Regions from separate parts of the Bacillus sp. Marseille-P3661 genome, predicted to be linked through region 4. Evidence: riboswitches for the same ligand, from Rfam matches in the RefSeq annotation. Region 4 holds a riboswitch; each other region holds the start of a gene.
What was found. A riboswitch is a leader RNA that binds a small molecule or an ion and turns the genes downstream of it on or off. The one in region 4 is predicted to bind S-adenosylmethionine.
Positions count from the first base shown of each region.

Region 1: linked by a shared signal. The riboswitch ahead of C1724_RS10415 (alpha/beta hydrolase) and the one ahead of C1724_RS23275 (LLM class flavin-dependent oxidoreductase) in region 4 are both predicted to bind S-adenosylmethionine.
Region 2: linked by a shared signal. The riboswitch ahead of C1724_RS15130 (methionine ABC transporter ATP-binding protein) and the one ahead of C1724_RS23275 (LLM class flavin-dependent oxidoreductase) in region 4 are both predicted to bind S-adenosylmethionine.
Region 3: linked by a shared signal. The riboswitch ahead of C1724_RS01480 (O-acetylhomoserine aminocarboxypropyltransferase/cysteine synthase family protein) and the one ahead of C1724_RS23275 (LLM class flavin-dependent oxidoreductase) in region 4 are both predicted to bind S-adenosylmethionine.

Region 1 is NZ_LT965953.1:2,245,806-2,253,791, forward strand. It holds gene C1724_RS10400 (TRAP transporter substrate-binding protein) at 1-860, opposite strand, end outside; gene C1724_RS10405 (dihydrodipicolinate synthase family protein) at 1,202-2,119, opposite strand; gene C1724_RS10410 (C-terminal binding protein) at 2,144-3,142, opposite strand; SAM riboswitch class I at 3,499-3,606, shown strand; gene C1724_RS10415 (alpha/beta hydrolase) at 3,736-4,512, shown strand; gene C1724_RS10420 (polysaccharide deacetylase family protein) at 4,557-5,153, opposite strand; gene C1724_RS10425 (3'-5' exonuclease) at 5,344-6,270, shown strand; gene C1724_RS10430 (ketopantoate reductase family protein) at 6,308-7,237, opposite strand; gene C1724_RS10435 (HAD family hydrolase) at 7,367-7,986, opposite strand, start outside.
Region 2 is NZ_LT965954.1:822,966-830,951, reverse strand. It holds gene speD (adenosylmethionine decarboxylase) at 1-141, opposite strand, end outside; gene C1724_RS15150 (DoxX family protein) at 394-900, opposite strand; gene C1724_RS15145 (DoxX family protein) at 1,106-1,612, opposite strand; gene C1724_RS15140 (Cof-type HAD-IIB family hydrolase) at 1,866-2,642, shown strand; gene C1724_RS15135 (hypothetical protein) at 2,743-3,273, opposite strand; SAM riboswitch class I at 3,655-3,763, shown strand; gene C1724_RS15130 (methionine ABC transporter ATP-binding protein) at 3,840-4,868, shown strand; gene C1724_RS15125 (methionine ABC transporter permease) at 4,858-5,520, shown strand; gene C1724_RS15120 (MetQ/NlpA family ABC transporter substrate-binding protein) at 5,537-6,409, shown strand; gene C1724_RS15115 (M20 family metallopeptidase) at 6,426-7,631, shown strand; gene dapF (diaminopimelate epimerase) at 7,766-7,986, opposite strand, start outside.
Region 3 is NZ_LT965953.1:321,474-329,459, forward strand. It holds gene sigI (RNA polymerase sigma-I factor) at 1-428, shown strand, start outside; gene C1724_RS01470 (anti-sigma factor domain-containing protein) at 433-1,767, shown strand; gene C1724_RS01475 (SCP2 sterol-binding domain-containing protein) at 2,020-2,352, shown strand; SAM riboswitch class I at 2,423-2,531, shown strand; gene C1724_RS01480 (O-acetylhomoserine aminocarboxypropyltransferase/cysteine synthase family protein) at 2,698-4,011, shown strand; SAM riboswitch class I at 4,145-4,252, shown strand; gene C1724_RS01485 (methionine ABC transporter ATP-binding protein) at 4,404-5,429, shown strand; gene C1724_RS01490 (methionine ABC transporter permease) at 5,422-6,090, shown strand; gene C1724_RS01495 (MetQ/NlpA family ABC transporter substrate-binding protein) at 6,118-6,990, shown strand; gene C1724_RS01500 (carboxymuconolactone decarboxylase family protein) at 7,148-7,516, shown strand.
Region 4 is NZ_LT965958.1:125,495-133,480, reverse strand. It holds gene C1724_RS23295 (2-keto-4-pentenoate hydratase) at 1-61, opposite strand, end outside; gene C1724_RS23290 (MetQ/NlpA family ABC transporter substrate-binding protein) at 509-1,339, opposite strand; gene C1724_RS23285 (methionine ABC transporter permease) at 1,360-2,025, opposite strand; gene C1724_RS23280 (methionine ABC transporter ATP-binding protein) at 2,012-3,022, opposite strand; gene C1724_RS23275 (LLM class flavin-dependent oxidoreductase) at 3,074-4,465, opposite strand; SAM riboswitch class I at 4,605-4,709, opposite strand; SAM riboswitch class I at 4,866-4,979, shown strand; gene C1724_RS23270 (acyl-CoA dehydrogenase family protein) at 5,146-6,306, shown strand; gene C1724_RS23265 (AMP-binding protein) at 6,359-7,986, shown strand, end outside.

The sequences.
Region 1 (7,986 bases), on a different contig from region 4:
TTATGCTTACCAGCTTCAACTGCAGCGTTTCGGATAATCTCTTGTTGTTCTGGTGTTAAAGTATCCCAAATTTGCTTACTGAATAAGAAGATAAATGGTGTATAAACGTGATTTGTGCTTGATACATGTTGTTGTACTTCAGCATACTGACTTAAATCAATTGTTGGATATGGATTTTCTTGTCCATCAACTGTACCTTGTTGCATTGCAGTAAATAATTCAGTGAAAGCCATTGGTGTTGGATTTGCCCCTAATGCTTTCCAAGCATCTAAGTGAATTTCGTTTTCCATTGTACGAATTTTCAAACCTTGAAGATCTTCCATTTTCGCAACAGCGCGCACGTCATTCGTTAAGTTACGGAAACCATTTTCCCACCAAGCTAATCCAACTAAACTTTGTTCTTCAAGTAAGCTAAACATTTTTTCACCAAATGGTCCGTCTAGCACTTTGTCAGCTACTTCTGCACTTGGAATTGTGAAAGGTAAGTCAAACACTCCATATGCTGGAATAAAGTTAACTAACGGTGATGTAGAAGGAATAGTAATTTCAAGCGTACCAAATTGTAACATTTCAATCGCAGAACGATCATCAGCTATTTGTCCTGAATGGTATACTTCAACGATGAAATCATCAGTTTGACTTTCTACTAATTCTTTGAACTTCATTGCTGATTCATATTCTGGATGTTGATCATTAACACCGATACTTACACGAAGTGTTTTCTTTTCACCACTACTAGATTCAGTTCCAGCACTTTCACCTTCTGAAGAAGAACCAGTTGATGTACTAGAACCACCTCCGCAAGCTGCTAATAAAAACAATGATAAGATCATAAGTACACTTATAATTTTCTTTTTCATAGACATGAACCCCTCCTGCATCTTATATCTTTTATTTTAGTAGTTTGATATAGCCAGCCTTGATCGCCTACCCTCCTTTCATGACCTTTCGAAATCATTGTTTTGTAATATAAAACACCGTTTTACATAACATGTAAAAAATAGAATGTTTTATATTATAAAACACCGTTTCCTTTTTGCATTTCAAAAGGTGATAAATCAATAATACCTGAAAAGGCTTTCACTCGCAAGAATTTTTTGAATAAAAAATCCATTTATTTTCTCGGGATAATTTACTGATAAATCTGAATCCTTTACACAAAAAAAAGAAATCTACTGAATAGCAGATTTCTTTGTCACTATTAGTTTTTATAGAGTCCAGCTTTACTTAAAATAGTTTTAAGCTCCTCTAACTTACTTTCCGCAAGTTGGTTTGCAGGTGGCAACACGTATGTTGAAGACAGTTCTCTACCTGTTAAACGCATCGCTTCTTTTACAACACTCACAAATGGTGTATCTAATTTATACATAAGTGGTAAATATGCTAAACGGCGATGCAATTCCGTTGCTTTCGCAAAATCACCTGATTGAAAGGCTCGATATATACCAACTTGTAGTTCAGGTGCAAAGTTAGTGCTGGCAGAAATAGCACCATCGCCTCCAAGAGCTAAGTTGTTCAATAAATGATCATCAAAGCCAGTTAATACTGCAAAATCAGGTCTTTCAGCCTTTACTGTTAAGATCATTTCTCGAATATGTCCAGCTGTATCAACAGTTTCTTTAATACCTACGATATTAGAATGATTCTTAGCAAGCTTGAGAACAAACTCCGGAGATAGATCCTGACCAGTCAATCCAGGAAAGTTATAAAAAATTATGTTTGTATCTACCGATTCGGCAATAGTTGAGTAGTGTTTATATAAGTTTTCTTCAGATAAATTCCAATAAAAAGGGTTGACGATAACAACACCATCTGCCCCTACTTCTTTACTATGTTTTGATAAGTCTATTACCTCACGAGTATTCGTACCCCCTGTTCCGATAAGAACAGGAACACGACCGGCTACGTATTTAGTTGCAAACGAAGCTACTTCCATTCTTTCTTCAGTTGACATTTGACTGAATTCGCCACCTGTACCTAAAAAGAATAGACCATTGACTCCTGAATCGATTAAATAATCAATTAGCTTTTTCATACTTGCAGTATCTAAAGAACCATCGCTAGTAAACAAAGTTGAAACCGGTGGGATAATACCTTTAAACAGCACGTTCGTACTCATCAGTTTTTACACTCCCAAAATAGACTAATTATTCTTTTCTTTTAGTTTTACTGTTTCTTTTACTTCTTTATTGAACAAATAAGTAGGATAATATCCTGCTAATACATCGGCGATATTTTGTGCTGTTTTTCGTTTCAATTCTAACTCTGCCTCTTCAGAATACCAAGCAGCATGTGGATTTAATACAACATTATCCATTTTTAACAATGGGTTATCACTTGCAATAGGTTCCTGTTCTAGAACGTCCAAACCTGCTCCTGCAATTTCCCCATCTTGTAACGCCTTAATTAACGCTTGCTCGTCAATAACAGGACCTCGAGCAGTATTAATAATAATCGCTTCTTTTTTCATTAACTTGAATTGTTTTTCTCCAATTAAGCCACGAGTTGACTCCATTAAAGGTGTATGAACAGATATATAGTCAGATTGCTCACATAGTTCATCAAGAGTTACTAGCTTTACATTTAAATCATTAGCAACTTGTTCAGGTATGAATGGATCATATGCAATGACATTGATACCGAATGCCTGAGCTTTTTTAGCCAAGGTTTGAGGTATACGGCCAAGACCGGCTAAGCCTAACACACGTCCTCTTAGACGGAAGATTGGTACGCTTACTTTAAAATCCCAATTTCCTCGTTTAACTTCATTATTTAATACTACTGTTTTTCTAGCACAAGACATTAATAGTGCGAATGCATGATCTGAAACTTCATCCATACAATAATCTGTGACATTACCTACAATAACATTATTTTCTGTCGCTGCTGCAATATCAACTGTATTTACACCAACACCATAGCGTGAGACAACTTTTAAATTTGGAAGGCTTTCAAGCACTTTTCTAGAAATCGGAGCGTATTGATTAAGGATACCATCAGCATCCTTTGCCGCTTCAATCACTTCGTCCTCTGTTTTACATTGTGCACGGATTAACTCTGCATCAACAGTAGCAAGCACTTCTTCTTCAGGTGCTAACGTGGAAAATTCAAAATCTGTAATAACTACTTTAAACTTACTCAACTGATTCATCTCCTAATTACATATATTCTTTCTGCGACTAGTATTATGTAGTTTAGTCTAAAATATTCTCCTGAAAATGCGACTAACTCTGTTCTATATAATAAAACAGAGTTTTGAATATTTAAAAACTATTCTTATTTTATAGTAATTTATTTTTTTTATCAATAAATTTGAATGAGTTTTTAAGATTGTCACAATTCATTAATTCCTTATCCACTACGCCTTTAATTACTCAGGATTATATGTACCTCGTATCTTGTTTACTGCAGGATTGTTATATTTAAAATTTGCTAATTGACATGCAGATTTCATCATGTTAGAATAAAACCGATTAAATAAATCGGAAAACTCAATATAGATTATCAAGAGTGGACGAGAGATTTGGCTCACTGACTCCACAGCAACCAGCCTTAAATGGAAAAGGTGCTCCTACCAACAAAGCCAATTGCTTTGGATGATGACGTAATGTTAAAACTCCTTTGCAACCGCGCAAAGGGGTTTTTTATATGCTCTTAAATTCTAATGCCCTTGTTTTAATATAGTTTTCTAAATGATTTTTTAACAATTAAACAACTTAAAGAGGAGAGATTTAGATGATACCAAATGAATATAATGTACTAAAAGGTGCGGAATCTTTTTATATAAAAGGAAATAATACTGGTATTTTACTACTTCATGGCTTTGTTGGAACGCCACAAAGCGTTCAATATATAGGAGAAAAGTATGCTGAAAAGGGATTGACAGTCTTAGCTCCAAGATTAAAAGGTCACGGCACACATTATACAGACCTTAATACTATAAGCTATTACGAATGGATTAACGAATGTATAGATGCATATAACACATTAAAAAAAGAATGTGACCAAGTTTTCATAATTGGTCAATCGATGGGTGGCATACTTGCATTGCACCTTGCAAGTATACTTAAGGATGTAAGTGGAGTTATTACTATAAATGCTGCAATCCACGTACCCGGATATGAAATCTATAGGGGCGCTGAGTCACCTAGATATATTCATGAAGGTACCCCTGATATCAAAGACCAAGCGGTAAACGAAATCACTTACGAGCAGGTACCATTACATTCAATTAAGCAATTACTATCCGTAATTGATCATACAAAAAAGACACTTTACCAGGTAACGTGCCCACTTTTACTTTTTAAATCCTCTATTGACCATGTTGTACCACCAATAAGTACGGATTTTATCTATGATAGTGTCCAATCGCAACATAAGATGATAAAGATACTGAACAATTCCTACCATGTAGCATCTATGGACTATGATAAAAATATCATCATTAATCACACTATTGATTTTATTACCGATGTTAAAAGCCAAAAACAAAAGTATAAACTCCTCCAGTAGGAGTTTATACTTTGATTTAAATACTCTCATCCCTTCTGTTCGAATTAAAAAGTGCAGAAGTCTAGACCTTTAGCACGTATGCCTTTTATAATATGGGGTAAAGCCACCACTGTTTGTTCTAGCTCATGTAGTAAAACAATCGAGCCTGGCCTACTATTTTCAACAACATTATTAACAATCATATAAGGCTGTTCCTTTAATTCCCAATCATATGATGAAATTTCCCACATAATTGGGGTTAACTGTAACCGTTCCAATATATCTAATGTTGCGTCATTATATCTACCAAACGGCGGTCTAAAATAAGAAACTGTTTCTCCAGTAATTTTTTCAATTGACTTCTTACTACTCTTAATCTGTCTGTACTGCTCACTATATGACAATCTAACTAGATCTTTATGATTAATGCTATGTGTACCAATCCTGTGGCCTTCTGCGAGCACTCTTTTCCAAGGCCGTTTTTCATAAAGTAATCGAGATTGCCAAAAGAATACAGCAGGCACCTTTTCTTTTAATAAAATATCTAAGATTGTATTTAAGTTCCTGCTTGGACCATCATCAAATGTCAATACAACTTTATCGTTGTTATTTTTCATTTGTGATACGTTAGTCAACCAGCGGTTATCTTTAAGATCGTACACGATCTCACTTTTAACTACTCAAGGACTATTCATAAAATTCACTCCTAGATTGTGATTTATCCCATCTACACAGAATTTTTTAACTAGCTTAATAGAATCACTGTAATTTGGAATTCAATTGGAAAAACTTTTTACTTTATCTATAAGATTAAAGCCATTTATAATATCATGTTAGGGAAGGGGAGAAAAAATGGCAACTATCAAACAATATGTATTTTTTGATTTTGAAATGCTTTGCTCAAAGCGTGCTATGCCATTCGCAGAAATGGAAGCCATACGTTTAGGTGCTGTTAAATATGACCTTCAAACTAAAGAAATAGAAACTTTTGATCAATATATACGTCCAACTACTTTAGAACCTTTAAGTGATTTTTGCAAATCATTAACGGGTATTCAAGACTCTGATTTGGACCAAGCTAACGGTTTCCCAACAGTGTTTGGACAATTTTTAGATTGGATTAATGGAGTTAAAAAAACCCGCTTTTTTTCTTGGTCAACAAGTGATTTATTACGTTTACAACACGATGCCCAAATGCATAATATCCCTGTAAGTACGATTGCCAAAATTGAAAAACGCTATATCGATTTTCAGGAAATTTTCACGAAAAAGGTATCAAAAACAAATCACTCTGTTGAAAATGCGTTAGGCTTATATAACCTGGAATTTGTTGGCGAAACACATAATCCAATGTACGATTCCTATAATACACTACAATTATATATTAACTTTACACAAGCTCCAAAACAGTCAGAGCTTATCATGTTAAAACAATTCATTTTTATTGACAAAGATGTTAGTGCGATAGACATTAATACCGAGTTGAAATACCAATTTAAGCAAGATATTCAGGATTATTTAACAGACTTAAAGATTATCCATAAAATAAGAGATGCAAAAAAACTGATTAAACGGACAAAAAAAATAGTTCATAAATACGAAAACATTATTACTAATCGTGCTGGGCTATACGATAGCCAGATCATTGAGTGGGTAAAAGAACTACTATCTTTTTATCTAGAACTGATGTCTAATTATGAGTATCACCTTTCATACGGCTCAAAAATTGTCATCCTTCATGAGCAATTAATTAAACCACTCCACAAATTAACAGCTTAAAAATCCGAAATGAACTAATGTTTCGGATTTTTAATTTTCATTCAGACTCAATGATAGAACCATTCTTGAAAGGATGTAGCAATGAATATAGTGCCTTTACATTTGGAGTTGATACACCATATTCTGCTGCAAATTTCAAAACTGCTCCTTGGATACTATCTAACTCAAGTGGCAGGCCTTTTTGAAGATCACGATGCATCGATGATGTCATTGCGGGTGGTAGATTTTGGAGCATTTGAATAATCTGATCACCCATATCCTCTGGTATAAAAACTCCTTTAAGTTTAGCGATTGCCACTATTTCCTTAATCATCTCTTGTAAAAATGAAAAGGTTTCTACATCCTTGATTGCAACTCCAATTGGTTGGCGTAGTGCTGATGTAATCCCACTTAAAGATGTAATAAATATATATTTCCTCCAAATATCAGTTAAAATATTTTCTGACAATGTTACAGTAATGCCAGCTTCTCTCATCTTTTCTTCAAGCTTATTCACCATCTGGGACTTTTCTGAGGTCAATGAACCAAAAATAATATCTTGCATATGACTTGTTTGCACAACATCTCCTTGTGAATTGAGTGTTGTTTCTATTTGGCATAAACCTCCTAGTACATTTTCCTTTCCATACTTTGAAACCAACAAATCAAGATGCTCTACACCATTTAATAGAGGAAGTATTTTTGATCCTTTTTGAACTAATTCACTAATTTGTGGTAGAGCTTCATTTAGATGGTAATTTTTTAAAGATAATATAACTAGATCAGGTTCTTTAATTTGGCTTACGTCTTTTGCCAATGTAGGGCAAATCGAAAAATCTCCGTGAACACTATATACATTTAGACCGTGTTTCTTTAGCTGTTCATATCGTTTGGGGCGTACTAAAAACGTAACCCTATTTCCCTTAAAAGCTAGCTTTCCACCGAAATATCCACCAACTGCACCAGCACCCATTACTACAATATTCATACAAATCCCCCTTTTCCTCGTTACTCACATATTTATGAGCAATTATTAAACAAATATACTACAATTCTAAATGTCGCTGCACAACAATTAAAGTCTTTTTATAGAATAAGTATATTATGGGGGTAACTCTTATTGATCGGTTTTCACTCCGATTAATTCGTAAATTGCATCTGCTACTGTTTCTACAACATGAGTAGCTGCTTTTTTTACATCCTGATGGGCAGTAGCCATCGCAAAGCTGTGCTCAGTCAATTGAAACATTGGTATATCATTAAAAGAATCCCCAATACATGCAATTTCCTCTTGATTGATATCAAGGTGGTCAAGCAAAATAAGAATGGCATTACCTTTGCTTATATTCTTTGGAACAATATCCAGTATTTTCGATTCAGATATATAGGCATCCATTACGTTGGGATACTGCTCAGTCAGCTCTTTGTGTAGCTTACATATTTGTTCCTCTGTTCCATTAAGAATTAACTTTGATGGAAAGATAGTTTTTCCTATTTTATTTAACAAATTTTTTTCTTCTAGTACAGGACTAAACAATCTTTCTTCAATCTTTATTATATGCTCCGTTCTTTCTTCCACATATTCTTTATCGATCGTTGAGAGAAAAGTAATTAGATTTTCTTTTTTAATTCGCTCATATAATTCTATTGCTACTTCAGGCGGAAATGTAGTTTCATGTAGTTGTTTTTCCTCGACGGTATAAATAAAGCCGCCATTTTGACTAATACGATGGAATT
Region 2 (7,986 bases), on a different contig from region 4:
TACTTCGTCTATGTAATTTAAGTATGCTTCACGTTCTTTGGTTGTTCTAGTATAACAAATATCATACATATTAAAACTTAATGATTTTGTTAGATTATTAAATCCGTGTAGTTCCACAATTTGCTTATGTGTTAGGTTCATTATAATAATCCCCTTTGTATAATTATAAGAAAGCACTGATTTGTTTCGTAATAGTCTTTTAGCCTTCTATGCGTTTACACTTTTTTACATTATCGTGAATTTCTCTATTTTTATATTTGTACGAATGTGCAAATTATATTCATTTTATCTTAAATCAAGGTAAAAGTTCATCGAGTCAATTGATCAAAAAAACAAAAAAACAGCCGACTCAACGGCTGTTTTTGTTTTTAGTATAATTGAAAGTATAAAGAATTATGCCATTTTATGAGCAGTAGCATCTTGTTTAGTAAATATTTTACGGAAATATGGAAGAACCCAACGATCTAAACCATAGCGTCCAGCATTGTAACCAGCTGCTAAGAGTATAACACCCATAATTACATCAGTAGGATTGTGAGAAATTGTACCAGCTAGCATGAAATTGAAATTCATTACAATTGCAAAGAAAGCAGCTGCAGTAGTAAGACATCCTAGAATAAGTCCCAAGCCAACTAAGAATTCACCCCAAGGAATTAAAACGTTGAACAAGCTAACATTCGGTAATGCGAATGTTTCTAAGAATGAAACATATCCAGGATAAACGGCTACATCATGTGATACTACCGGGTTGGCAATCGCTCCATTTAAAAAGCCTTCAGCGCTAAAGCCGCCTGTGATCTTGCCCCATCCAGCTGTTAACCAAGCAAATCCAAAATAAAGTCTTAATGCGGTTAAAAGATATGCAGCAATTTTATTTTCTCTAAGCCATGTATTTAACATTTTACATCGCTTCCCTTCGGTATTTTGGTTTTAAGTAGTTTGTTCTATGGCTATAGTAGCAAATAATTGAAAGAATAATAAAAGATAATGACAGTGTTCACAAACTGTTAAAAACATCTTGAACAAATTATGAATTCATAATTAATTTACAATTTATATCGTGATAATAGTCAATGTAGGTAAAACAAGGTTTACTAATTACTTATTAAGCTGTTTTATGAGCAGTAACTTCTTGCTTTCCAGTTAATTTTCGGAAGAAAGGAATCACCCAACGGTCTAAACCGATACGGCCAGCATTATAACCAGCAGCTAGAAGAATAACGCCCATAATTACATCCGTAGGATTGTGAGAAATCGTACCAGCTAGCATGAAATTGAAATTCATTACAACAGCAAAGAAAGTAGCAGCAGTAGTAAGACACCCTAGAATAAGTCCTAAACCAACTAAAAATTCGCCCCAAGGAATTAACACGTTGAACAAACTAACATTTGGTAATGCGAAAGTTTCTAAGAATGATACATATCCAGGATAAACAGCTACATCATGTGATACTACCGGATTGGCAATTGCTCCATTTAAAAATCCTTCAGCACTAAATCCGCCAGTAATCTTGCCCCATCCAGCTGTTAACCAAGCGAATCCAAAATAAAGTCTTAATGCGGTTAAAAGATAAGCAGCAATTTTATTTTCTCTAAGCCATGTGTTAATCATTTTTCATCTCTTCCTTTCGAAGATTAATTTGTTTTTTGTTTCTAAGGAAAGAATAACAGAAAAACAAACAAAAAATATCAAATAGTGACAGTGTTCACAAACTGTTAAAAACATCTTGAACAGTTTATGAACGATCTTACACTAGGGAGCCTATTAACCAATTAACACTAATTTAAAGTTAGGAAGGGGGCTATATCCCTTTGGCACTGTATTTAACTCTGCTATACTTAATTAAGGGAAGTGAGGTATTGATATGAAGAGAAAACTTATCTTTTTTGATATAGATGGCACACTTTTAGATGAAGAAAAGAATTTGCCTGCATCAACCAAACAAGCACTACAAACTCTTGAAAATCAAGGCCACGAAGTAGCGATTGCTACTGGACGTTCACCATTTATGTTTAAAGAGCTACGAGAAGAATTAGGAATACATACATATGTAAGCTATAATGGTCAATATGTTGTGTTTAATAACCAGGTTGTCCGCAAGAATCCACTTAATCAAGATATGTTGCGAGCATTAACGAAGTTTGCCTTAGAGAATGGACATCCGCTTGTTTATATGGATCATGAAGACATGAAAGCCAATATTGAATTTCATCCACATATAGAAAAAAGTATACAGTCACTTAAGTTCGCTCATCCTCAGCACGATCCGACTTATTACGAGGATAGGGAAATATTTCAGAGTTTATTATTCTGTACTGAAGATGAAGAGCGTGAATATATCGATAAGTTTGAAGGCTTTGATTTTGTGCGTTGGCATCCAGTATCTACTGATGTTTTGCCATCAGGTGGCTCTAAAGCAAATGGAATAAAAGTAATAATCGATCATTTGGGGTTTAATAATGAAGATGTCTATGCTTTTGGGGATGGCCTAAATGATATCGAGATGCTAACGTATGTGGCCAATAGCGTTGCAATGGGAAATGCCCATGATGATGTTAAAAAAGTAGCAAAACATATTACCAAGGATGTTAGTGAAGATGGTATTGTGTATGGCCTTGAACTGGTAGGATTATTGAAATAATCGAATTTAATCTTTTGGGGGCTCTAGTGTGACAGGCTAGCGTATTTTGTATCTTGTGAAAAGGCAGCTTTGGGCTGCCTTTTTGTTAATAAAAGTCTCTTTACCCATATATCGGATTCCATTCGATTTTTCCATACTTTTCATTTTCATAGAGCTGAATTTTAAAACGATTTTTTTTATAAAAACGGATCAATCGTCCGAGGTGGCCCCAATCTCTTTCGGCAAGCTCACCATAAATGAGCGCCATATTTTGTTGGATTGCAATGTCTTTAAGATATTTCATACATATCGTACCATACCCATAATTTTCTGGCCCTTTGATATCAGCTATAAAAATGGTGTGGTCTTTTTTAATAATAGTTTCCATACAAAAATCCCATTTTCCGAGATACGCAGTTTCACAGTCTTTAATTAAGATTTTTAATGAGCGTTTTTGCATTAAGCTATATACGATAACCCATTTTTCTTCTTTTGTTTGTTCAATACCCAGTATTTCGGCCTTTTTTGCGATTTCTTTTATGTTATCTTGCATACGCAAAAGTTGGTTTTCCATTTCACGCGATTTATTCAAAAGTTCATTTTTTCTAGTATTTAATGCATTTTGTAATACTCGTGTATGTCTAGGTAGCATAAATTTTACCTCCTTACAATTACTATCGTAACATATTAGAATTTGTATTTGTTGTTTAGAATGAATTACTAGAAATTTCATGTCGAAATATGTTGTTAAATTGTTAGAAATATAGTATTATTTAAAAATAATTTAAAAATTACTTTTTCAGATCTGGCAAAGAAATTGGCCCGATGAAATCTAACAACCACTAACTTCATAGAATGTTCTAATTCTAGCAAGCAATTTTTGAGGAAAAGTTAAAGTTTCTTCTTGTCGAAGTGGTTTTTTATTTTTTCTATATTAGTATATGGTACTAAAACATTAAATTCCAGTTGATCTTTTTAATGCTTTACCGTATTATTATATTAATAAACTAAAGTGTTAAACTATAATATAATCTCCTTATCGAGAGAGGTGGAGGGACTGGCCCTTTGAAACCTCGGCAACGGGTTCTTTTGTTTGAATACCGTGCTAATTCCTGCAAGTTTTTTAACTTGGTAGATAAGTTGAGCGGTATGATTAAATACTACCCTCTTCTTGTGACTATAGAAGAGGGTTATTTTTTTAACTAGGAGGTTCGCTTTGTGATTACCTTAGAAAATATTACAAAGACATATGATAGTGGTGGACAAAAGGTTCATGCTTTGAAAAATGTAAATTTAACTGTAGAAAAAGGTCAAATATACGGCGTAATTGGGTTCAGTGGTGCAGGAAAAAGTACGTTAATTCGCTGTGTGAATTTATTAGAAAGACCTACAAACGGAAAAGTAATGATTCAGAATCAAGATATAACGACGATTCCGAAAAGCGAGCTAAGAAAGGTACGTCAAAAAATTGGTATGATTTTCCAACACTTTAATTTATTGCAATCAAGAACTGTATTTGGAAATATAGCCTATCCTTTACAATTAGCAAAAGCTCCTAAAAAACAAATACAGGAACGAGTAACGGAGCTTCTTGAATTTGTTGGATTAGCCGATAAAGCAAATATGTATCCAGATCAACTATCAGGTGGACAAAAACAAAGGGTGGGTATTGCAAGAGCCCTTGCAACATCACCAGATATCTTACTTTGTGATGAAGCAACATCTGCACTTGATCCGCAGACGACAGATTCAATTTTAAAACTTTTAAAGCAAATCAACCGTGAATACGGTATTACTATTATGATGATTACTCATGAAATGCATGTTATTCGCGAAATTTGTGACCGTGTAGCTGTAATGGAATATGGAAATGTAGTAGAAGAAGGAAGTGTATTTGATGTCTTCTCACAACCTAAAACGCAAACGGCCCAAAACTTTGTGAAAACAGTAATGCAGGATGCAATTCCTTCTAGTGTGCTTAGCCTTCTAAACAATAAAGAGGGAGGCGCAAATGTATATAAAATTACATTTGTTGGAGAAAATGCTGGAAGTCCAATTCTCTCTGAGGTTGCTAAAAAGTATAATATCGATGTAAACGTGCTATATGGCCAAATTACTGAGCTACAAGAAAGACCCTTTGGTAACTTAATCGTAGAATTTATCGGTGACCAACAAGAAATTAACAAGGCGGTTGCTTACGTAGAAAGTAGGGCATCAATTAAGGAGGTGATCAATCATGGGGGTTAATTGGGATACGTTTTGGCTAAAGATAGTTGAGGCAACATGGGATACAATTGTGATGGTTGGTTTTTCCCTACTATTTGCTACTATTATCGGTGTGCCATTAGGTATTGCGTTAGTAGTAACAAGAAAAGGCCATTTGCTAGAGCAAACTGTTGTATTTAATATTTTAAATGGTATTGTGAATATCTTTCGTTCAATCCCATTCATCATTCTTATGGTTGCGATCATACCGTTTACAAGATTTATAGTAGGTACTTCAATAGGTACTGCTGCAGCAATTGTTCCGCTGATCATATTCTCTGCACCATATATTGCTAGATTAGTAGAGAGTTCGATCCTAGAAATTGATCCTGGTATCATCGAAGCTGCGGAAGCGATGGGGGCAACACCTTGGCAAATCGTTTTTCAAGTTTTAATACCAGAAGCGCTAAGCTCACTAATATTAAATATTACGATTGCCACAATTGGTTTAATCGGTGCATCTGCAATGGCAGGAGCTGTAGGCGGCGGTGGTTTAGGTGACTTGGCTATTGCTTACGGTTACCAACGCTTTGAAACAGAAGTTATGATCATCACTGTAATTATCCTAGTTGTAATGGTTCAAGGGTTACAATCTCTTGGAAATAAACTTTCAAGGGTTATAAGAAGAAGATAAAAAAGGAGATAGGAAAATGAAAAAAACTTTAACATTTTTATTAAGTTTAGTTTTATTAGTAGGAGTGGCTCTAGCTGGTTGCTCAAGTAATTCATCTGCACCTGAAGAAACAACAACGGAAACAACTGAAACAGAAAGCACAGAACCTGTAAAAATCACAGTTGGATTAAATGGCTCAGGTGTACCAATTTGGGAGTATGTAAAGGAAAAAGCAGCAAAAGAAGGCATTGAAATTGAAATGGTAGAATTTGCGGATTACGTTCGTCCAAATATGGCTTTAGCTGATGGTGACATAACAATCAATGCATTCCAAACAGTTTCGTATTTTAACGCTTTTATCGAAGAACATAACTTAGATTTAGTTCCAATTGGTACCACTATTATTGCACCAATGGGGTTATATTCTGATAAGTATACATCAGTTGATGAAATTCCTGATGGAGCGAAAATTGCAGTTCCAGAAGAAGCAACTAATATGGGACGTGCGTTATTATTATTACAAGAAGCTGGTTTTCTTAAGTTAGTAGATGGTTTTGATGGTAATGGTGACCAATCAGTAATTGTTGAAAATCCAAAAAATATTGAAATTGTTCCAATTACTAGTGCACAAACGCCACGTGTACTTCCTGACGTTGATGCATCTGTAATTAACAACGGTGTGGCAATTGAAGCTGGTTTTATTCCGGTAGAAGATTCTATCTTCATTGAAGATGCAACTGCAACACCTTACATTAACATTATCGCTGCACGCGCTGAAGATAAAGATGATCCAACACTTCAGAAGTTAGTAGAAATTTATCAACAAGATGATGTAGCTGAGCATATTAAAGAAGTATTCAAAAATTCTTTAGTACCTGTGTTTGTACCGTTAAGTGAGCTTGAAAAATAAGAAGGGAGAGAGTGCTTTGTCTACTTTATCTCTTGAAACGATTAGAAATGAGATTATTAATTCCATAGAAAACAAAAAAGATGACTATATCTCTATAAGTCATGCAATCCATGCAAAACCTGAAATCTGCAATGAGGAGTATTTTGCATCTGGCTTATTAAGTTCAAAGTTAAAAGAACAGGGTTTTACCGTAGTAAACGGTGTTGCAGGTCATGAAACAGCGTTCCTGGCTCGAAAAAAATCATCTAAACCAGGTCCAGTTATTGGCTTTTTGGCTGAATATGATGCCTTACCAGGCTTAGGTCATGCTTGTGGTCATAATATTATTGGAACAACAAGTACAGCAGCAGCAATTGCGCTCGCAGAGAAGATCGATGAAATTGGCGGTGAGGTTGTTGTCCTTGGAACACCAGCTGAAGAAGGTGGCCCGAACGGCAGTGCAAAAGGCAGTTTCGTAAAGCAAGGTTTAGTTGAAGGCATTGATGCTTGTTTAATGGTACATCCTTATCATAAGAATACGCTAACTGGGGAGACATTAGCGGTTGATCCATTAGACTTTGAATTTATCGGGAAATCTGCACATGCAGCAGCATCCCCTGAAGAAGGCATTAACGCATTAGATGGTGTGATTCAGTTATTTAATAGTATTAATGCATTGCGTCAGCATGTAACCGATGATGTACGCATACATGGCATTATCACACATGGCGGAGATGCACCTAATATTGTACCTGATTATGCAAAAGCCCGGTTCTTTATACGAGCTAAAACAAGAACTGCTTGTGACCAAGTTACTAAAAAGGTAAAAGCAATTGCAGAAGGTGCAGCTCTAGCAACAGGGACAAAATTAAATATTATTAAAATCCAAAATGAAGTCGATCATTTCCAAGTGAATCGTCGTTTTGATAAAGTATATCAGGAAGTTATCGAATCATTTGGTGAGCCATTTGATGCAACTGAAGGTAAAGGATTAGGTTCAACCGATGCAGGTAATATTAGCAGGGTTGTACCAACTATTCATCCTTATATAAAAATCGGTTCAGATCAGCTAGTAGTTCATACACCTGAATTTAGAGAAGCAGCCAAGTCGCTAGAAGGCGATCGTGCATTAGTTCTAGGTGCCAAGGCTTTAGCTTTAACCGCATTACAATTATTAACGGATTCAAGCTTATTAGAAGAAATTAAGGCAGAATTTGATGAACGTAAGAAAAATGAAGAGTAGGGATTCTTAAAAAACCCATATAAAGAAAAGCCAGCAAATGCGCGGGCTTTTCTTTTATTTTATTTAATTTTTCTTAACTTTATTTAGTAGGAGTAAATACTATACAAGATAGCGATTAACATCTTGTTTTAATATTAAAGTTCAAAGGATCCTTCACATATATATTCTGCTGGACCTTTCATAAGGACATGGCCATTTTCTAACCAGGTAATGAATAAATCACCACCTGCTAAATGAACAGTAATTTCAGTATTTTTGTTAGCTTTATTATTTAATACGGCCGCGACTGCTGCTGCACATGCACCTGTTCCGCATGCTTGAGTTTCACCAGATCCTCTCTCCCAAACGCGGAAGT
Region 3 (7,986 bases), on a different contig from region 4:
TCCTGCTAGCTGAAGAGGAAGATGAAGAGGGGAATAGTCAGGAAAATTATTTAGAGCAAAAAATGTCAATCGACAGCTTTAACGCTGAAGTTGAAAGTAGATCACGAGTTGAGGAGATTAAAGAATATCAACGTTTATTAAGTGACTATGATATTACCTTTAAAGTTTTAACCACACAATGTCCAAAACATTATGATGCTAGGGAAAATGCAAAACAAATTGCAAAATTGGTTGCAGATAATATAGAAATAAGATCTTATTTAAAAGAAAAAAAGCGACTACCTATAAAAGAGATAGAGCTGTTAGTTAGCAGTAGTCGAAAAACAATCGAGAGAAATCGCAAATATATCATTGCGATGGCACTGATTTATATTGGTGAATTCCATGCATTACGATCATATATCGAGCCAGAGGAAGGGGGGGAATAATTAAATGAAACGTGGAATTGTGATGGAAATTAATAAGCGAAAAGCAGTTGTCTTAACTAGGGATGGTGCATTTGAAAATGTTCGGCTTCACAAAAATCAACAAGTTGAAATAGGAGCCGAAATTGATCTTCCATCATCGAGAATTAATTTCAACTTCATGTCATTAAAATATGCTTTTCCAATTGTCGTTGCAGCAGCTGTATTACTGGTATTTATATTTAATTTCTCTATTTTTAAAGAAACAAATCTTGCTGTAGCAGCATACGTGGATCTTGACATCAATCCAAGCATCGAGATTGGAGTTGATGCAAACTTGAATGTTGTTGAAGCAATTCCTTTAAACGAAGACGGTGAAGAGTTAATAGCAGCACTAAAACAGAAGGAACAAGTTGAACCACTTTCTGAATTTATTAATAGGGTAATTCAATTGGCAGATGACAGCGGATATTTCCAGGCTAGTAAAAATGTCTTAATTACCACTACTGCTGTTGATGCTGAATCAAGTGAACGTATTGTTGAACAAGTTGAATCTCTTAAAACGAACTTGCAAAAAGAAGAAATTGTTGTGAATACGTTAGAAGGAGATCAAAATACCCGGGCGGAAGCTCTTGAGAATGGGGTCTCAACAGGTAAATATATTGTGTATACTTCACAGCAAGCGAAAGAAAATTCTGGGCTTACACTAGAAACTGTTAAACAATTATCTGTTGCTGAATTGAATAAGCAAGTTAATATCGAGGAAATTGCACAAAAGCAAAAAAGTAAGAAAGTGAATAAGAAAGAACAAAAGTCAAACGAAACCCCAGCAAACAAAAATGCAAATAATAGCAATAATAAAAATGACAAGAAAGACAAGAATGATGATTATAAGAGAAATAACGGCAACAAAAATAATAACAACGGCAACAATGGTGCAAATGGCAATGCTAAAAAAAGCAGCAATGAAAATCAAAACAATAAGCGTATCGAGATTAAGATAGGGCCAAGCGAGGAAAAAGAAAAAAACCGCGGTAATGGCAATCAAAACAATAATCGAAATAGCGGCAACAAAAATGATGTCGAGATTAAGATTGGCCCAAATGAGGAAAAAGAAAAAAAAACTAATAAAGGCAATCAAAACAATAACGGCAACAAAAATGGTGTACAGATTAAGATAGGGCCAAGCGAGGAAAAAGAAAAAAACCGCGGTAACGGCAATCATAACAATAATCAAAATAACGGGAATAAAAAAGATGTTGAAATTACCATAGACGCTAACATTCAGACTGAAGACAAACGTAATGAAGGTATCAAAACATTAATAGACAGTTTAAAACAAGATATTGTCTTAACAAAATAACAAAAACATAGAACGACTCCTGAATAAACCATAAACATCAGTATAAAAGCAACAATTTTAGTCATAATAACATGAAAAATTACAAATAAAGAGACTACGAGAAACAAAAAATGTTATTTCTCGGGAAATAGGGACAAACATCACTGCTAACTAGTGATGTTTGTCTTTTTTTGTTGAAATCTTTTTCAAGGATATTTACAAGGTTTGGCGAAAAGTGATAATAACTATAATTTGTTGAAAGAGGTGATGTACTTGATTAAGGATGTGTTGATAGAGTTTTGTCATCGATTAAGAGGTGCAACACATATTGGACCTTTGTTAAAGCATGAAATATTTCCAATTACTTTTTGTACAAACACTGAGAACATTACTTTAGTTATTACCAATGAAGAAATTTTGATCGAACATGGTTACAATAATTCAGCACTAATTATTAAAGGAGATGACTCTACTTTAATTGAATTAATTGAGGGAAAATCACGTCTGCAGCAATTATATAAAAGAGGCGACATCCAAATTAATGGTAGATACAAATATATATTGCGATTTGAATCGATTTTATATTGTTGCTCTAAAGTGGCCTAATTCTCAAAAAAATAAATTGACAATTGAGAATTGCGATGCTAGTATGAAAGTAATTTAATACTTAATAGTATTCTTATCATGAGAGGTGGAGGGATAGGCCCTATGAAACCCGGCAACCGGTTTTAACTATTAAAACACGGTGCCAATTCCTACAGAGTTGACACTCTGAAAGATAAGTTGAGCATATGGACCACAATCCCTCTTCTTATCGAAGTGGGATTTTTTTAATGCTAACAGAATTTTGTTACAAAAAAGTCTAGTCTAGGATAGACATCGTCATCTTAATAGATGTCACGTCTATTTTGATGATCAACTAAACATTATGTAAAAAGGGAGCTGGGTAAAATGAGTGAACAAAAAAATTATCGAATTGAAACATTAGGTATTCATGGTGGATTGCAATTAGATGAAGGAACACGTTCTCAAGGTACGGCTATATATCCTACAAATGCATATTTGTTTAAAGACACAGAACATGCGGCCAATTTATTTAATCTTTCCGAATCAGGTTATATCTATACAAGAATACATAATCCAACAAACACAGTGTTTGAAGAGAGAATTGCTCTTCTAGAAGGTGGTGTGGGTGCTCTTTCTGTATCAAGTGGTTCTGCAGCTATTACGATGGCTATTCAGAATATTGCCGAAGCTGGTGATGAAATTGTCGCCGCATCGACTCTTTATGGGGGAACATATAATTTATTCACACAAACGCTGCCGAAACAAGGTATTAAAGTGCATTTAGTTGATCCGACAGATCCGGAAAATTTCCGTGCAGCAATCACTGAAAAAACGAAAGCAGTGTTTGCAGAAACAATCGGAAATCCTAGCTTACAAATTTTAGATATCGAAGCGGTAGCGAACATTGCTCATGAAGCAGGTATTCCTTTAATTGTAGATAATACGTTTGCAACACCTTACCTTTGCCGTCCGATTGAGTTTGGTGCTGACATCGTCGTACACTCGGCAACAAAATGGATTTGTGGTAATGGAACAACATTAGGTGGAGTAATCGTTGATGGTGGAAAGTTTGATTGGAATTCACCGAAGTTCCCAGGTTTTACAACTCCTGATCCAAGTTACCATGGATTGGTTTACGCTGAAGCTTTAGGAGCTATTGCATATATTATTAAAGCGCGCGTGCAATTGTTACGTGACATGGGACCTGCGTTAAGTCCATTTAATGCTTTCCAATTAGCTCTAGGACTTGAAACATTACATGTACGTATGAAAGAGCATATTTCCAATACACGTCAAGTTGTAGACTATTTAGAAAAGCATCCAGGTGTTGAGTGGGTTCTACATCCGGAAAGTGACAGTCATCCTTCCAAGGATTTAGCTAAGAAATACTTCCCTAAAGGTGCCGGTTCTGTTCTTATTTTTGGTATAAAAGGTGGAAGAGTAGCTGGGCAAAAGCTGATTAATTCTGTTGAGCTTTGGTCACATGTAGCAAACGTCGGAGATTCAAAAAGCTTAATTATTCATCCAGCAAGTACAACACATTCGCAGCTAGATGAGGAAGGCTTAAAGAGCGCTGGAGTAAGAGAAGATTTAATTCGACTTTCAGTTGGTATTGAGAATGTCGAAGATCTTATAGAAGATCTTGAACAAGGATTAGAAAAAGCAACAGGATTACGATCACAAGCGGCGGCAAAGTAAAAGTATTATAAATATTTAAACAGTTATTCCGATATAGCAATTGTTGTTGACACCCAAATATAGAAATGCTAAAATTTCAATCGTGCTTATAAAACAATCAACCTAAATAAAAGTTTAATAGAATATAGTAAAACTCTTATCAAGAGAGGTGGAGGGAAGTGCCCGATGAAACCCGGCAACCGTCAAGGAAACTTGAAATGGTGCCAATTCACACAAAGTAATTTACTTTGGAAGATGAGAGAAAGGTTACAACATGAAGCCTTTCTGCTTGTCTGCAGAAAGGCTTTAATTTTTTTAGAATAAAAATACTAAGTTTCATTTAGGTGATAAAAATTGCGTTTAACCTAGTTCCATTAATGCAATAATAGGTATGAGAGAAGGTGGGTCGCAACATGATAACACTAAAAGGGATACAAAAAATATTTAAATCAGCCAGTGGTCTTGTCAATGCCGTTGACAATGTAGATTTACAAATCAGCCAAGGCGAAATCTTTGGAATTATCGGCTATAGTGGTGCAGGTAAAAGTACGTTAATACGACTTTTAAATCGTTTAGAACAACCGACAGCCGGGTCCATTGAAGTTGCTGGGCGAGACTTAACAAAAATTGGTGGAAGTGACCTAAGAAAAGCTCGCCAAGAAATCGGGATGATTTTCCAGCACTTTAATTTATTATGGTCAAGAACCGTTCGGGATAATATCGCGTTTCCTCTTGAAATTGCCGGTGTTGGGAAAGCGGAACGTCTAAAAAGAGTGGACGAGCTCATTAAGCTAGTAGGCTTAGAAGGCCGGGAGAATGCCTATCCTTCACAGCTAAGTGGCGGACAAAAGCAAAGAGTTGGGATTGCGCGTGCATTGGCAAATCGCCCGAAAGTACTGCTATGTGATGAAGCAACATCAGCTCTTGATCCGCAAACAACTGACTCTATTTTAGACCTGCTTGTTGATATTAACGAGAAACTTGGGCTGACGATAGTATTAATTACACATGAAATGCATGTCATCCGCAAAATTTGTCATCGTGTAGCTGTAATGGAGAATGGTCGAATCGTTGAACAAGGTGATGTTTTAGAGGTATTCCGAAAACCACAGCAATCCATCACAAAACGTTTCGTTCAACAAGTAACAGAGCCAGAGGAAACAAAAGAGACTATTGAGCATTTATTGGAAAATTACCCGAATGGTAAAGTTGTCCAACTTACATTTGTTGGTGAAGAAACAGAACAACCATTAATTACGTCTTTAATTCGTAATTTCAATATTAATGTTAATATACTTCAAGGGAAGATTTCACAAACACAAAATGGTGCTTATGGTACGTTGTTTGTCCATCTTGAAGGTAATAATGATGAGGTTGAAAAAGCAATTTCATTCATCCGCGAGCACCAAGTTGAAGTGGAGGTGATTGAACATGCTTGAAACCACACTACCTAATGTGAAATGGGATAATATGTGGGAGGCAACTGTCGAAACACTTTATATGGCAGGAATATCGGTACTTCTAACATTTATATTTGGTATTTTACTTGGATTACTATTGTTCTTAACATCAAAGGGTAACATTTGGGAAAACAAATTATTAAATGGGATTATTGCAGCATATGTCAATATATTCCGTTCAATTCCGTTTATTATTCTTATTATATTGCTAATTCCTTTTACTAAATTTTTAGTAGGTACAATGCTTGGAGCTAAAGCTGCGTTACCAGCATTAATTATCGGTGCTGCACCGTTTTACGCAAGAATGGTAGAAATTGGACTGCGTGAAATTGATAAAGGTGTTCTTGAAGCTGCTAAGGCAATGGGAGCCAAAACGAGTACGATCATTTTTAAAGTGCTGCTGCCAGAGTCAATGCCAGCGCTTGTATCAGGCATAACGGTAACTGCAATTGCTTTAGTTGGTTATACTGCGATGGCTGGTGTAGTTGGCGCAGGTGGATTAGGGAATCTGGCTTATTTAGAAGGATTTCAACGAAATAATAATGATGTAACGATGGTGGCAACAATTTTAATTTTAGTTATAGTATTTATTCTTCAGTTTATTGGTGACGCAGTCACTTCTAAAATAGATAAAAGATAATTTAAACAATAGTTGGAGGTTAGTCAGTTGAAAAAATTATTACTTCTTTTAAGTACATTATTTGTAATATTTGCGCTTGCAGCATGTGGTGGTGGCAATGATGCTGAAGCACCAGCAGAGGAAACACAAGAAAATGCAGGTGCTGATCAAGAAGAAACAACAGAAGCTAAAAAATTAGTCGTTGGTGCATCTAATGTACCACATGCAGAAATTTTAGAACAAGCATTACCGCTTTTAGAAGAGAAAGGTATTGAGCTTGAAATCGTTCCTTTCCAAGATTATATTTTACCGAACCAAGCATTAAACGATGGTGAATTAGATGCAAACTATTTCCAACACGTACCTTATTTAGAGGCACAAAAAGCTGAATTTGGTTATGACTTTGCTAATGCTGGTGGAATTCATATCGAACCAATCGGTGTGTATTCAAAGAAATATAAATCACTTGAAGAACTACCTGATGGCGCAAAAATTATTATGAGTAACTCTGTGGCGGACCATGGACGTATTTTATCAATGCTTGAAGAAAAAGGATTAATCACATTAGCTGCTGATGTTGACAAAACAACTGCGACTGTTGATGATATTGCTGAAAATCCAAAGAACTTAGAATTTGTTGCTGATGTAGAAGCAGGTCTTTTACCACAAGTTTATAATAACGACGAAGGCGATGCAGTATTAATTAATGCGAATTATGCGTTGGATGCTGGCTTAGATCCTGCAAACGATCCAATTGCAGTTGAATCACCAGAAAACAATCCATATGTTAACCTAATTGCTGTGCGTAGCGGTGACGAAAACCGTGAAGAAATAAAAGCTTTAGTTGAAGTTTTACAATCAGAAGAGATTGCAAACTTCATAACAGAAACATATAAAGGTGCTGTAATTCCTGCAAAATAATAAATCGTTATTTTAAAGAAGTGATTAGCGTCGGCTAGTCACTTCTTTTACTTTTAAAAATGATTGTCTATATGGAAACAACTTCACGGTTTCTTTTTTAAAACGATTGTGGAAAATAACTCTGTAATGCTGAAAGAAAGGTGTGAGCAGAATGGATATGCAACATCAGGAATTTGCAAATTATACGGAAGCGACTCTCCATGATTTCAAGGCTGGCTTAGGTACTTTTACTCAAAAGATGCCTAACATTGCAGAGCACTTTAATGCTTTAACAGAAGCTTGCTTTAAAGGTGGAGTTGTTTCAGAAAAAGAAAAGCAAATGATAGCTTTGGGAATTAGCGTATTTTCCCAAGATGAATATTGCATTATTTATCATCTAAAAGGATGCTTAGATCAAGGATGTACAGAGGAAGAGATCTTAGAAACTGTAGGAGTATCTTTAGCGTTTGGCGGTGGAGCCGCTATGAGCCAAATTGTAACACTTGTACAGGATACGATGGACGAGTTAACAGAGATTCAGCAATAGTGAGTTCTTTTGTCAAGAGGGATTTATCATGACTCCTTTCTCTTGATAGGAGATATAGTAGGAATGTGGTCCACCTTTAGTAGGTGGACCGTTTTTCATTTTCAAGAGAAAGAAAATCTGTCTGGGTTATGGAAAAACCCCTTTCATGAGACGAATGAAGAGGAAACCGAGCAGAAAAAGGCGTCGGAACCCTCTTCATAAGGCGAATGAAGAGGAAGCGGAGCAGAAAAAAGCGGTAGAACCCCCTTCATAAAGCGAATGAAGAGGAAACAGAGCAGCAAAAAGTGGCCTAACCCCCTTCATAAGGCGAATGAAGAGGAAACCGAGCAGAAAAAAGTGGCGGAACCCCCTTCATAAAGCGAATGAAGAGGAAACAGAGCAGCAAAAAGCGGCGGAACCCCCTTCATAAGGCATATGAAGAGGAAACAGAGCAGCAAAAAGCGGTAGACCCCCCTTCATAAGGCATATGA
Region 4 (7,986 bases):
CAGCTGCAATAAGTGCTGCAGCCAAATTTCCGAATACTTTTTGATCTCCTTCTTTTTTCATACACTGACATCCTCCCTATTCCTCAATGACTTTGGTTCTATGTATTTGTGAAAAAGATTACTAGTTTGCCCTATTCCATTGGCAACGCTTTCATTTTTTGACGTTATTAAAAGTAACTAGTTTCCACTTTTAATAACTCCTCTAATATCACTATATTAAACTACTGAATCAGATACAAGCCATTGTTTCTCTATAGAGGACAACCTGCAAATAATTTAATCAGTTCGGTGATTTTAATTTTACGAATATTAAACTGTAAATCCTTCTGATACACTACCTCTAAAACTTACAAAAAACAGGGCAAGTAACGAGCGCTTTTCGTATAAATATCAAAATATATCGTGACATAAAAAAATAGAACACCTCCATTGCGGGATGTTCTATTTTTCTCTAATCGACAAGCACACAGGCACTTGTCGATTTGGCCCTTTTGACTTAAATATTAAATTATTTCGTCATCCAATCTGGTTTATGAAAGCCTTGGAATTCTTCTTCAATTACCTTTTTAAATTCATCTGATTCTACTGCTTCTTTAATGTCTTTAACAAATTGTTCATCTTTGTTCTTTGTTAACACAACAACACGATTAATGATATTATCAGGTAACTTATCTCGTACTAGGGCTTTCGTTAAATCTAAACCTGCTGCTATTGCAAAGTTACCGTTAATGGCTGCTAAATCAACAGATTCAAGTGTTCTTGGCAATTGCGCTGCCTCAACTGGTTGAAACTTAAGCTCTTTCGGATTGCTAGTAATATCTTTTTCAGATGCTTTTAGCGGATCTATATCACTATTAAACTCAATTAAGCCATTATCCCTTAAAACTGTAAGACCACGAGCCAAATTGGTAGGATCGTTAGCTATAGCCACTGTACTGCCATTTTCAATCTCATCAAGTGTTTTATATTTATTAGAATAAACACCTATTGGCGCAGTAGGTACTGTGATTACACTTGTTAATTCCATATTATTTTCTTTTGCGAAGGCATTCATATAAACCTCATGCTGAAAAAGGTTTGCATCCAATGAACCATTATCAAGCGCCTTGTTAGGCTGAACATAATCGTTAAATTCTTTTATTGTTACAGTATATCCTTTTTTCTCAAGATATGGTTTCACACCAAGTTCTAGCATATCGCTATATGGAATCGTTCCACCCAGTACTAATTCTTTCTTTTCAGCTGCTGATTCACCCGTTGATGGTGCGCTGGATGATCCGCATGCTGCCAATGTACCCGCTAATAAAATTGAGATTAATAAATAAATAACTTTTTTCAAATGTATCACTCCTATTTTTTTTATCGTTTATTAACTTTCTTCGCAATAAAGTCGCCAAAATATTGAATAAATTGAACAAGGACAATTAATAGAATAACAGTTGTGAACATGACCGTATCATCATAACGATAGTACCCGTAACGTATTGCTAAATCACCGATACCGCCCCCGCCAATTGTTCCTGCCATCGCAGAGTATCCTATTAAACTAATCGCAGTAATCGTTAAACCTGTAATAAAGCCCGGTTTCGCTTCTGGTAATATAATGTGGCGTATAATCATCCAAGGTGATGCGCCAACTGCCACAGCTGCTTCAATAACCCCTTTATCTATTTCCCTAGCAGATGACTCTACAATTCTCGCATAAAAAGGAATTGCCGCGACCGATAAAGAAACAGATGCAGCCAATGGTCCAATTGTCGTTCCTAATAAAAACTGTGTAAAAGGTAATAAAAATACTAGCAAAATAATAAACGGAACAGAACGTATTAAGTTAATGAGAATTCCTACAAAGGTTTTGATCCATTTATTTTCTAAAAACAAACCGCGATCTGTTACAAATAGAATAATACCTAATGGCATGCCCACTAGAATGGCTACCAACAATGCAATCCCAACCATTAAAAGCGTTTCAAAAAACGCAACATTTAATTCAGGTAATAGTTCGATCAAGCTACTCATATGCAACCACCTCCACTTTACTTACGCGGCTGCGAAGATAATTGATTGCATTTTCTAGAGCCTGCGATTCACCATTCAGATCCATAATAAATATACCTAATGGCACATCCTGAATATATTCCACCTTTCCATGAAGAATATTACCTTGAACAGGATATGTCTGGAGCATATCTGAAACCACCGCTTCAGCTGCCATATCTCCCCAAAACTGTAGCCTTATCAATGTTCCTCTAACGTTTTCTAGCAACTTATCAGGTAAGTCAAAGTTTAGAATCGTTTGAATGAATTTTCGCGTTAGTGGGTTCGTCGGATCTGAAAAGATGTCATAAGTTGCACCTTGCTCTACGACCTTCCCGTTTTCCATAACAGCACAGCGATGACAGATCTCTTTTACAACCTCCATTTCATGAGTAATGATCACAATGGTTAACCCTAATTCTTTATTTATTTTTTTTAATAACGATAAAATGGATTTTGTTGTGCTAGGATCTAAGGCAGATGTTGCCTCATCACAAAGCAGCACCTTTGGATTATTAGCTAATGCCCGAGCTATACTTACCCTTTGTTTCTGTCCGCCACTTAATTGGGCCGGATATTGATGAATTCGATCCTTAAGACCCACTAGTTCAAGCAACTCATTCACTCTTTCTTCAATGATACCTTTGTCAACTCCCGCCGCTTTCAGCGCAAACGCAACATTTTCAAAAACGGTTTTGGATGATACTAAATAAAAGCCTTGAAAAATCATGCCTATAGATTGCCTTGCTTTTCGAAGATTCTTACTTGAAAGGTTTAGCAAGTCAACCCCATCAATAATCACTTCACCCGAAGTTGGTCGTTCAAGAATGTTCATACAGCGCAGCAACGTACTTTTACCAGCACCGCTATAGCCTACAATACCGAATATCTCACCTTTTTGTATGGTAAGGGAAACATTATCAACCCCTACAATACGTCCTGTTTTACTTTTGAATTCTTTTGTAATATTTTTCAATTCAATCACAAGATGTTTCCCCACTTCCTGTTCACATTTCTATTTAGCTCTTAAAAGTACTTACTTTTTCTCAGCATATTCCCGTCTATAACTTGCGCCAGGATGATCATCAGGTAAAACACTCTTACCTTGCGGAAACAATTTTTCACGAAATGTTCCTTTGGCATAATCCTTTTTGTATAAGCCTCGTTCCTGTAAAATTGGAATTACTAAATCAACAAAAGCTTCCAAATCACCAGGCGTGACTAAATGATTTAAATTAAACCCATCCACACCAGATACCTCAAATTGGTGTTGGATCGCATCTGCTACTTCTGTTGGATTACCAACAATATAACTACTGCGATCTATCGATTCAAAGCGGTTCAGTACTTCACCAACTGTTAATTTTTTTGGCGCATCCTTTGTTAAAGTGGCTGCTTTATAATGCCCACCTTCAGTTGACTTTTTATATTCAAATGGCTCATTTGGATCAAGGCTTTCAAATTCAGCTACATCGTATCCGCTTGCACCATACTGAGCCTTAGCCGCATCGGCGCTCCAAACTTTGTTATATTCTTCAAATTTCCGTTCCGCTTCTTCAGTCGTTTCTGCTACAACCACGTTTAAAAATGAAATAATTTTTATATGTTCTGGGTTGCGTCCATGTTTTTCGGCACGTTTTCTAATGTCAGCTGTATACTCCCGAATTCTTTCAGGTGTTGGTCCACCCACAAAGATGCATTCTGCATGTTTAGAAGCAAATTCTAGGCCGCTATTAGACGTGCCTGCTTGAAACAAGACTGGTGTGCGCTGTAAGGAAGGTTCACTTAAATGCGGTCCTTCCACATTGAAATACGTCCCTTCATGATTAATTTCATGGACTTTACTCGGGTCGACAAGCGTGTGATGTTCCACATCTTCCACTACTGCATCATCTTCCCAGCTTTGCTCCCACAGCTTATAAGAAACTTCCAAGTATTCATCTGCAATTTGATAGCGCTCATCATGTTTGATCATATCTTCTAACCCGAAATTTTTGGCTGCATTTGGTAAATATGAAGTAACAATATTCCATGCAACTCTTCCTTTAGTCAAATGATCTAACGTTGAAAAACGTCTTGCATTTCCAAATGGTGGTTCATAGGTCGTACTAACAGTAACAGCAAATGACAGATTTTCAGTGACAGCAGCCATTGCCGAAACAAGCATGGCAGGATCATTTAAAGGAACTTGCAGCCCGTCTCGAATCGATGGAGCCTTGCTGGCCTGATAAACATCATAGATTCCGAGTACATCTGCGAAAAACACTGAATCAAATTTCCCCCGCTCCAATAGCTTTGCCAAGTCAATCCAATAATCTAAATCTTTGTAGCGCCGATGACGCTTATTTTCTGGATGTTTCCATAATCCATGTGAATTGTGCATCGCACTGTTCATTTCAAACGCATTTAAGATGATTTGTTTAGTCATTTCTTTTCCTCCCAGGAAAAATATTTATTAAATAACAAGAATTCTATCAGGCACTGCTATTTGGTACTTTTTTGCATTAAAAAAACCTCTTCTTAAAAGAAAAGAAGAGGTTTGACTACTATGCACTCGCATATATCTCCTCTTATCTTTCAAGCAAAAATTGCCTGCTGGAATTGGCACAGTACTTAAATAGTCTGTTGCCGAGGCTTCAAAGGGCCAGTCCCTCCACCTCTCTGGATAAGAAAACTTGTTATTGAATTTAATCCAAAATATACATGGAATTGAAATGTCTGTCAACAAAAAATTAAAAAAATATTTTAATAATTTAAATTTATCAATCAGCGTTGACAATTTTTAGAAAGTCATTTATAGTTTGACTAACAAATTCATACGTAACAATGTCTTATCAAGAGTCAGGGGAGGAATCTGGTCCAACGATCCTGCGGCAACCGCTTAATCAATTGATTAAGAAAGGTGCTCATTCCAGCAGACATCAATGTCTGAAAGATGAGAGAGTGTAAAATGGAGCAAAAGTCCACTTTCGTCATCGGAAGTGGACTTTTTTTTACAAGTTTATGAGTTTTCTCAAAAACAACTAAACCTCCCCTATAAAATACACTATTCGCATTTGTTTTATATGCTTTATAAGATATTGTTCAATAATAATTGGAGGAAAACAAATGACTATAACCTATCAACAATTAACAACCTCAAAGCAACAACAACTTTTATTGGAACAAGCAGAAGTCCTAGCTGCCGCCTTTAAAGAAAGAGCGGCGAAAATAGATGCCAAAGGAACATTCCCGTATGAAAATTTTGAGGATATTAAACGAAATAATTTCCTGGCACTTACGGTTCCTCAAGAATACGGCGGTTCTGGTATCAATTTATATGATTATTTATTAATTCAAGAAAAACTTGCTACCGGCGATGCACCTACAGCCCTATCATTGGGCTGGCAACTAGGCGTTATACTTGAAGCAGCCGAAAGTCGAAACTGGAAAGAAGAAAGCTTTGCTAAATTATGTGATCTAATTGTGAATGAAAAAGCATTAATTAATTTAGCACAATCGGAACAAGCAACAGGTAGCCCCTCCAGAGGTGGAATTCCGACAACAACTGCAACAAAAGAAAACAATGGTTGGCGTGTAAATGGCAGAAAATCCTTTACATCAATGGCTGTGGCACTTGACTATTCAATCGTAACTGTAGACATTAACTCTACAGGAAAAAAAGGATTTATCCTTATTGATCACCAATTGGACGGTGTGTCAATTGAAGAAACATGGGACAGCATAGCAATGAGAGGTACAAAGAGTGATGATTTAATTTTAGATAATGTCCTAGTAAAGGACGATGCCTTACTTGTCGTAGAAGATATAAAAAAACCTTCACCAAAAGGTTGGTATCTACAAATTCCGGCTGTATATTTAGGAGTTGCACTTTCTGCACGAGACTATGCGGTTACATTTGCAACGAACTATCGTCCAACTACATTACCTGGCCCAATTAGCGAAGTTCCAGAAGTTCGAAGAAAAATTGGCGAAATCGAACTAGAATTATTTAAAGCACGAGAAGTACTGTATTCAGTTGCTAGGAAATGGGTGGACTATCCTGATCAAAGACATCTACTAGGTTCAGAGCTTGCCGCTGCAAAACATATCGTAACCAACAGTGCGAATGTTGTAGTAGATCTAGCCATGCGAATTGTAGGTGCTAGAAGTCTTTCAGCACAAAACCCGTTGCAGCGGCATTTCCGCGATGTGCGTGCAGGCCTGCATAATCCGCCTACAGACGACATGATTATCTACAATTTAGCCAATGCTGTTTTAAATTCGTAAAGCTTACTAGATTTATTCAAACAGCAATTTTTTAATAAGGAGAGATGCAATCATGGCTATTTCTAGACAGGATCTAAGCGAAACTGTTTGGTATCCGTCAACTGAGCAAATACAACAAGCCAACATAACAAATTTCATAGAAAAGTATGGTCTAGTAAACTATCAAACCTTGATCCGAAAATCAGCTGCAGATCCGAATTGGTTTTTCTCCACTTATTTAAGGGAAATACAGATTAATTGGTATGAGAACTACGAAAAGGTAATGGATTATTCTAAAGGGATTGCCCACACGGAATGGTTTAAAAACGGAAAGCTAAATCTTTACTCTAATTGTATTGAGAAACATTTACACCGTGATAGCGCTGATGTGCCAGCGATTATTTGGGAAGGCGAAGATGGCCGGCAGCGGACGCTTAGTTATACGGAAGTAGATCACGAGGTTAATAGAATAGCTGCTTACCTTATCCAACTTGGAGTAAAAAAAGGAACATGTATCGGAATGTACTTGCCTCCTCTACCAGAAGTGGCAATAACTATTTTCGCATGCGCGAAAATTGGAGCAATTGTTGTCCCTATCTTTTCCGGATACGGTGCTGATGCTATTGCAAGTCGTTTGGTCGATTGTAATGCAAAGATACTCATTACAGCAGATGAGTATTACCGAAAAGGTAAAAAGATTCCTATGCGAAAAACAGCACAGGAAGCGGTAAAGTTTACTCCGTCCGTAAACTATACGATTGTGATCCCACACTTGAACAGCGATATCTCTTTAAATAATAATGAATTATTATGGGATAGTTATCAGTCCTCACTAAGTGTAGACACTGAAGTGATGGATACAAATGATCCATTTATGATTGTTTATACATCAGGTACAACTGGAAAACCAAAAGGAACTGTCCATACACATGGCGGTTTCCCAATTAAAATTACGCTTGACATGTATTTTTGCTTTGATATAAAACCGCGAGATAGAATCTTTTGGTTAACTGATATGGGCTGGGTGATGGGACCTTGGCTATTCCTTGGGGCATCGTTTTTTGGTGCAACGGTTGTTCTTTATGAAGGAAGCCTTGATTACCCTAACCCAGATCGGTTATGGAAATTAACTGCTGACCATAAAATCAATATTTTCGGAACTGCCCCAACTGCAATTCGAACTTTAATGCTTAAAGGTGACGAATGGGTACAAAAGCACGATCTCTCCTCTCTAAGAATACTTGGTTCAACAGGTGAACCATGGGATGCTCTTTCATGGCGCTGGTTTTTAGAGGTGGTTGGCCAGCGTAAACTACCTATCATTAATTTTTCAGGTGGTACTGAAGTCTCAGGTGGGATTATCGGTTGTTTTCCAATCTTCCCATTTAAACCAGGATGTTTTCACGGGCCACTCCCTAGTTTAGCAGTTGATGTCTTTGATACGAGCGGGCAATCGATTAGAGGTGAAACAGGCGAGCTTGTTTTAACAAAACCATCTTTAGGAATGACAAGATCGTTTTGGAATGATACTCGCCGGTACTTTGATACATATTGGAGTATATGGGAGGATGTTTGGGCACATGGAGATCAAGTAAAGATTGATACAGATGGTTTTTGGTATGTAATTGGTCGTTCAGACGATACGTTAAAAGTAGCTGGAAAGCGAATTGGCCCATCCGAAATTGAATCTTTGTTAACTGA